2 regions of the Pseudoalteromonas sp. NZS37 genome follow, and region 1 is predicted to be linked to the other one. Evidence: predicted binding sites of a transcription regulator. Region 1 holds the regulator's gene; the other holds the start of a gene.
What was found. The regulator FliA, encoded in region 1, starts transcription of late flagellar genes. The targets are predictions, from matches to a motif close to CTAAAGNTNNNNNNNNNNNNGCCGATA.
Positions count from the first base shown of each region.

Region 1 (3,803 bases):
AACTTATCGATACTATGGCAAAGTTGTTTAAACTCACCAAGCTCAATCTCCCGGCTCATTAAACGATCCCATGTCGGTTTGATATGAGATATTTCATCTGCAAGTTGCTGAGCTATAGGTAAACTAGCCTCAACAGCATCCATTGTTTTATTAGCCGCATTTTCTGTCATTTCTATAACATAATTAAGCCGCTTTTTAGCATCTGGAATCGCATCTGTCGTTATGTTAGTTAAGCGAGTATCAAGCTCAAAGCTTTTAAGTGCTTCGTGCAGTTGACGAGTCAACTTCCCAACTTCAGCAAATAATTTAGACTGCTCTTGCGAAGCTGTCTCTAAAATCAACTGATTAGCTTTATCTTGCTCATCGTTTTCTAAATAAATGACGAGTTGACGAGCTTGTTCTAACGTTATTTGAGGCGCAGCTGGTGCTGACATAAGCCTCTCCCCCATCATTAGCCTAAGCGTTCAAATACTTTTTCTAATTTAGTTTTTAATGTTCCAGCCGTAAATGGCTTAACAATATAACCATTAACGCCAGCTTGCGCTGCAGCTATTATTTGTTCTTTTTTAGCCTCTGCCGTTACCATCAGTACAGGGATATGTTTTAACTTATCATCTGCACGAATTGCTCTTAAAAGGTCAATACCTTGCATTCCCGGCATATTCCAATCTGTAACCACAAAATCAAACACTTGATTTTGTAACATAGGCAAAGCTGTAGACCCGTCATCAGCTTCTTGAACGTTAGTGAAACCTAAGTCACGTAATAGGTTTTTTATAATTCGTCTCATCGTTGAAAAATCATCAACTACAAGAATTTTCATGTTTTTATCCAAAACATCCCCCAGTGAGGTATTAACCTTAGTTTACTTACTACTAGTTTATCCAGTCATTGATTTTAGCTTTAAGCTTAATCATCGCCTGACCATGTATCTGACTTACACGCGATTCGCTTACATCGAGTATATGTCCTATTTCTTTTAAATTCATTTCATCGTTATAGTATAAAGAAAGTACCATCGCATCACGCTCTGGTAATGACTTTATTGCATTTAGCAAAGACTCATTAAACCGATCATTTTTAACATTATTAAAAGGTTTGTCTAGCGCTAAATCTTGGCCTACGGGAGTAATAACATCCTCATCTACACCAAGGTCTTCTATGCCTAATACTTTACTGGTATTAACATCATTTAAAATATGATGGTACTCATTGAGTGAAATTTCAAGTTTTTCAGCAACTTCTGTATCTGTTGGTTCGCGATTCAGACTGCTTTCGAGCCCAGTAATTGCCTCTGCAACTTGTCGGCTTTTACGGTGTACTGAACGAGGAGCCCAATCACCACGGCGCATTTCATCAAGCATAGCCCCGCGAATACGAATACCGGCAAAGGTTTCAAAGCTTGCGCCTTTTGTTGCATCAAAGTTTTTTGAAGCTTCTATTAAACCTATCATTCCTGATTGAATTAAATCATCAAGCTGAACGCTAGGTGGTAATCGAGCAATTAGATGACATGCCACTTTTTTAACAAGTGATGCATGTTTCTCAACAATCACATTTAAGTTTTGTGTTGATTGATATCCCATAGCTCTATTCACCAATGTTGTCATAATTAGCCGTTTACTAGTTTCTCAATGAAAAACTCTAAATGCCCAGATGGTTGATTTGGTATTGGCCATTTAACTGCTTTTGTCGCCAGCGCTTTAAACGCGAGAGCGGCTGGCGAACTTGGAAAGAGCTCAACAATCACCTTTTGGCGACGTGTTGCTTTGCGCATATTTTCGTCATAAGGAACCGTTGCTACTAGCTCCATTGAAACATCTAAAAAGCGATCGGTAACTTTAGATAGTTTTGCAAATAATTCAGTGCCTTCACGCATACTGCGCACCATATTGGCAACAATTTTGAACTTATAAACACCGTGCTCGCGGCTTAATACTTTAATAAGTGCGTAAGCATCGGTTATTGATGTTGGTTCATCGCACACTACAACCATTACATCTTGTGCTGCTCGTGAGAAGCTTAGCACCATGTCTGAAATACCAGCGGCTGTATCTACAATTAAAATATCAAATTCGGTATTCAATTCGCTAAATGCACGAATTAGCCCGGCATGCTCAGATGGCGATAGTTCAACCATACTTTGCGAGCCCGATGTAGCGGGTACAATTTTAATACCAGCAGGGCCTTCAACTAAAATCTCGTCAAGCTCACATTCACCTGACAAAACGTGTGATAAATTGCGCTCTACACGTAAACCAAGCATCACATCACAGTTTGCTAAACCTAAGTCAGCATCCAGCACTAATACTCTATTACCTTGTTGCCCTAGTGCAATAGCAGTATTTAGAGAAACATTTGTTTTCCCTACCCCACCTTTACCACCGGTTACAGCGATAACTTTTACGCCGTTGTTATTGTTTTGACTCATTTTGCGCAGGCCGCTTGCTTGATCTAATACTGTGTTAATCATACATCCCTACTGTACTTGGCGCCACTGCTTGGTGCCTTGAATGTTGTGCTTTTGTTCTTTTTAAATATAACTGCTCAGCCTTTTTCACTAGTTTTTCAGCATTTGCAACACGAATATCTTCTGGCACTCGTTGACCGTTAGTAAGATACCCTATTGGAAGGCGATTTTGAATCGCAATACTAATAATCTCACCCAAACTTAATGATTCATCTAACTTAGTGAAAATACAACCACTTAACTGTACTTTTTTAAAGTGACGTACTGTTTCTTGTAATACATTAATTTGTGCCGTTGCGCTTAGTACTAAGTAGCTGCGAATATCCACACGTTGGTTACGCATTAACGTGTTTAACTGCTCAGTTAAACGTAAATCTCGCTGACTCATACCTGCTGTATCAATTAATACTAGACGTTTATTTCGTAAATGATATAAAACTTCAGCTAATTCATTAGCATCTTTAACTTGCTTTACACCACAACCAATAATACGGCCGTAAGTAGCAAGCTGTTCATAAGCACCAATTCTGTATGTATCAGTAGTTATTAAGGCCACTTTATCAGCGCCATATTTTTGTGCGCCTAAAGCTGCAAGCTTAGCAACTGTTGTTGTTTTACCAACACCTGTTGGACCCACTAACGCATATACACCACCTTGGCGAAGTATTTCATTATTGGTTGTTTGCATTTGATCTTCGACCATCGTTAACAACGCTTTCCAACCTTGCTTACGAGATACATCATCAGGTACAAAACATGCCATTTGTTGCGCTACTTCTTTATCAATACCCATACCGACTAAGCGGTCAACCATGCAAGCGCGTGTTGGATCGCGACGCGCCATATCTTGCTGCATTAAGCCCGATACTTGATGCTCAAGCAATTGACGAATTGCGTTCATTTCTTCACGCATTGTTGTCATTTCTTCGCTTTCATTATTGGGTGTTTGTTGGCGAGCCGTTGCTGGACTATCTAAATCATCAAAGTCGCTGTCTAAATCATCAAAACCTAAGCTATCCGCTTGAGTTTGTGGACGAACTGGCGCTGCATTTTCAGGAGCAAACATATTTTTAGTACGCTGTTCCATAACTGGTTCTTGATAGTTATCGGTAGTATCAATACCTGATTGTGAAAACATTGATGCAAGTTCAGGGGAGCGAGGACGCGGTGATTGGCGCTCTAATAAAGCTTGTAGGCTGTCAGCCACTTTTGCCTGCGGCTCTGGTTTGGCACGCTGAGGCTCTGGTTTTACAAAATTATGCATACTTTGCTGTGGTGCTTGAGCACGCGGCTCTGCAGTACGTTGTGGTTGCGCTGCTACTTTAGGGGCTGC
Region 1 is NZ_JADYXL010000001.1:97,355-101,157, forward strand. Features, by position in the region: gene I6F47_RS00475 (protein phosphatase CheZ) at 1-434, opposite strand, end outside; gene cheY (chemotaxis response regulator CheY) at 452-835, opposite strand; gene I6F47_RS00485 (RNA polymerase sigma factor FliA) at 876-1,586, opposite strand; gene I6F47_RS00490 (MinD/ParA family ATP-binding protein) at 1,613-2,473, opposite strand; gene flhF (flagellar biosynthesis protein FlhF) at 2,466-3,803, opposite strand, start outside.

Region 2 (3,803 bases), on a different contig from region 1:
GCGTCCAAGTGAAGGTTTTTCTGCAATGTAGAGTTTCATAGCCTGCTCATCACTGTTTATATAAACAGTAGTCTAGCACAGCTATTTTAAAGGAGGGAACTTTTTGTAACTATTGGCTAGCTGGGCTTTTTTTGTCTTTTGTTAAAATATAAATAAGCGGAAGATAACAAACAATAACGGTGCCTATATTAATAAATGGCAATAAGGTTTTATAAATGTATGTACTATAAGAAAGATCCCATAAATGGCGGTCGACTAATCTAAATAGCTGTAAAATTGGTGCCATAATAACAACCAATTGACCTAATACGCATTGCCATAAATAAACCTTATCTTTTAACCCCAGATATGCGATGAGTGCCATCCAAGCAATATCATTAAAGGCCCAAACAAGGTATCGATAAACATAAATCCCATTATCAAACTCTTTCAAGTAAGGATGAATAATGGTTCCATATAAAAAAAAAGCGGCTGTAATTAAAGCGAAACGCAGGGCCAAATAATCTTTTCTAAAATAAAAGATGAAAATAGCAGGGCTTAAAATAAACACCCAACTAGTATCTAATATCAATATAGTCTTTAAAAACCATTCAGGCATTAGAGTTAATCAAGTTTTTTTTCATCATCGTCATTACCACCGCCATTTCCTGGCATATGACTAAACTTATCGACCTTTTTCATAAACTATTCCGTTACATTTGTTAAAGAAAGCATACTTTATGATAAATAAGTGTGTTTGCCAATAAAAGTTATCTTACATCTATAGGAGCTGACTCTTTTGCTTTACCTTGTAATATAGATATTTCTACTCGGCGATTCCTGCGGCGATCTTCATCGGTGTCATTCGGTACAAGTGGTCGTGTTTCAGCTCGACCAACCACCATCATTCGGGTTTTATCAAATCCTTGGACTTTTTGCAGTTCACTTGCAACGGCTACAGCACGCTTTGATGATAGGTCCCAATTATTAATATATAACTCATTCGACACCTGAAAATCATCAGTATGGCCAGATACTGTTATTTCACCGGGTACATCTTTTAACAGCACACCGATATCTTGAATTATAGGTTTAAACTTAGGTTGTAAAAATGCACTACCTGAAGGAAATGAACCATTCTCTCTAATGCGAATAATTATTTGCTGCCCTAAAGACTCAAGCTCAATTGCGCCATCGATTATTTGCTTTTCAAGCTGCTGCGCTATCTTTTTAACAAGCTCGTTAGTTTGCTCCTGATCGGCTGCTGAAGTTGCTTGCTCAGAAGATTCTTCTTGTGAGGTACTACGAGATTCGCCACCGCGTTTATCCCCGCGCTGTTCTTGCCTGCCGCCTGCTGAGCTTTCATCGCCAGCCTGAAACTCTAACATTTGTTGAGTCATTTCGACTGTTTGCTGCTGAATGGTTTCTATTGGGGTTGGCTCTGGTTTACCTGGGGTAAACTCCATGGCAATAACAGAGGTCCCTTTAGGGATGTCTTTTACTTCAATTTTATTCTGCACACCAAAAGCAAACTTCATAGAGCCCGCAATTTGTTTAAACTTAAGTACATCCATTTCTGAAAACGCGAGCAAGAGTACAAAAAAGCACATTAACAGTGACATTAAATCGGCAAACGTTCCCATCCATGCAGGTAGACCTGGTGGTGGACATTTGCACTCTTGATCAGACATAGTTACTCCTCGGTATCTACTTTGCGTTTAGATTCAGCTAAGTAATTTTTCAAAATACCTTCGATTACTTTTGGATTTTGACCATCTTGTATACCTAAAATAGCATCCAAAATTAAACGCTGATTCATCGCTTCCTCGTCTTTACGCAGTTCAAGTTTTACCTGAATAGGAATTGCCACAACATTGGCTAAAAACGCGCCATATAAAGTTGTTAATAGTGCTACTGCCATTGCAGGACCAATTGCCTTTGGGTCATCCATGTTAGACAACATTGCAACCAAACCAATTAGAGTACCAATCATACCCATTGCAGGCCCTATATCAGCTAACGACTTAAATAAACCCGCGCCCAATTCATGGCGAGTCGTAGTTAGAGAAATATCTTTTTGAAGTGTAGCGCGAACTACATCTGCATCATGGCCATCAACGAGCATATCGACGCCTTTGCGCATAAAGGGGTTTGGAATTTCAGCTTCTTCGAGTGCTAAAAAACCGCCTTTACGAGCTGAATCAGCAAGTTCTACTGCTTTTTCGATAAGTATTTCTGGCGTTTCGATTTTAAACATAAACGCTTTGGCAACAACTTTACCTATCCCCAAAAATTGCGACATAGTGAAGTTTGATAAAACAATAAAGAGTGAACCACCAAATACAATAACCACAGACGGGGTATTGTAAAACATAGCCATTTCACCGCTACTACTCATAAACATAGACATGACAATTAAGCCAATTGCGCCTAGGATCCCGATTATGGTTGCTAAATCCACATTTCCTCCAGAAGTTTCATGCTTAATGGCCTTATCATAAACTTTTATTATTAACTGCTTATCGGCAACATATTGAATTGCTTAAGCCATTTTTATAAATAAACATAAAAAGCAGCCTTTAGCACTATCTTAGATCAAGTTATAAAGGCTACCTAATTATCAATTGATTTATTAAACCAACAGACCGCTATTAAGGCTTTATTAATGCACTTGAAATATAATTTAACGTTATAAAGGTAAAAAACCAATATCATCCTTTGACCTAGTTTAGCATTCCCCCTAAAATTGACCCCTAAATTTATTATGTAAGCTGAAATAAAGATGGCGACTAAAAAACCTGAAAACTTAAGTTTCGAACAAGCACTAGAAGAATTATCTACAATCGTTAGTGACATGGAACAAGGTGACTTATCGCTTGAGCAATCGTTAAAGCAATTTGAGCGTGGAATTGCATTAGCAAGTGCTTCATCAGGGAAATTACAGCAAGCAGAACAAAAAGTATCAATTTTGATGGGGAATGGCGAAAAGTCAGTACTTACAAATTTTGATAATGATATGGAATAGCTGTGAGCATAAAAAATCATATTGAACTTGCTCAAAAAGATGTAGTAGCGACCTTACAACAGCATTTTAACCAGCCTCTCGATACAGAAGAAACGGTAAAGAACGCCACCCAGTATGGATTATTTAATGGCGGTAAAAGATTACGTCCATTTTTAGTTTATGCCACAGGTAAAATGCTCGGCGCAAACCATCAAGACTTAAACGTACTTGCTGCTGCAATTGAGTGTATTCATAGCTATTCGTTAGTCCATGATGACTTACCAGCAATGGATGATGACGACTTACGCCGCGGACGCCCTACTTGTCATATAGAGTTTGGCGAGGCAAATGCAATTTTAGCCGGTGATGCTCTTCAAACTCTTGCTTTTGAGCTTATTGCGAATCACAAATTTGAATGCTCATCGCAAACACAAGTAAAAATGATTGCTACACTTGCCCACGCATCAGGCCTTCAGGGTATGGTTGGCGGACAAGGTCTTGACATAGCAGCAACTGATAAAGTAATTACCGTACAAGAGCTTGAGCGAATACATAAGCTAAAAACCGGAGCTCTAATTAATTGCGCAATTACACTTGGTGCACTGTGCAGTGAAAAGGCTGATCAACAAACCTTAGAAAATTTAAGTGTTTTTGGGTATGCTATAGGGCTAGCATTTCAAGTACACGACGACATTTTAGATGTTGAAGGCGATACAGTTATTTTAGGAAAGCCACAAGGCTCCGATATTGCCGCGAATAAAGCGACATATCCGGCGTTATTAGGTATGCTAGGCGCTAAAGAAAAGGCGCAGAATTTAAT
Region 2 is NZ_JADYXL010000004.1:473,205-477,007, reverse strand. Features, by position in the region: gene I6F47_RS10480 (DNA topoisomerase III) at 1-39, opposite strand, end outside; gene I6F47_RS10475 (hypothetical protein) at 110-598, opposite strand; gene I6F47_RS10470 (flagellar motor protein MotB) at 750-1,670, opposite strand; gene pomA (flagellar motor protein PomA) at 1,673-2,440, opposite strand; gene I6F47_RS10460 (exodeoxyribonuclease VII small subunit) at 2,762-3,004, shown strand; gene ispA ((2E,6E)-farnesyl diphosphate synthase) at 3,007-3,803, shown strand, end outside.
Region 2: a site for FliA is predicted at 2,500-2,526, ahead of pomA (flagellar motor protein PomA). Genes of this name have one in related genera too.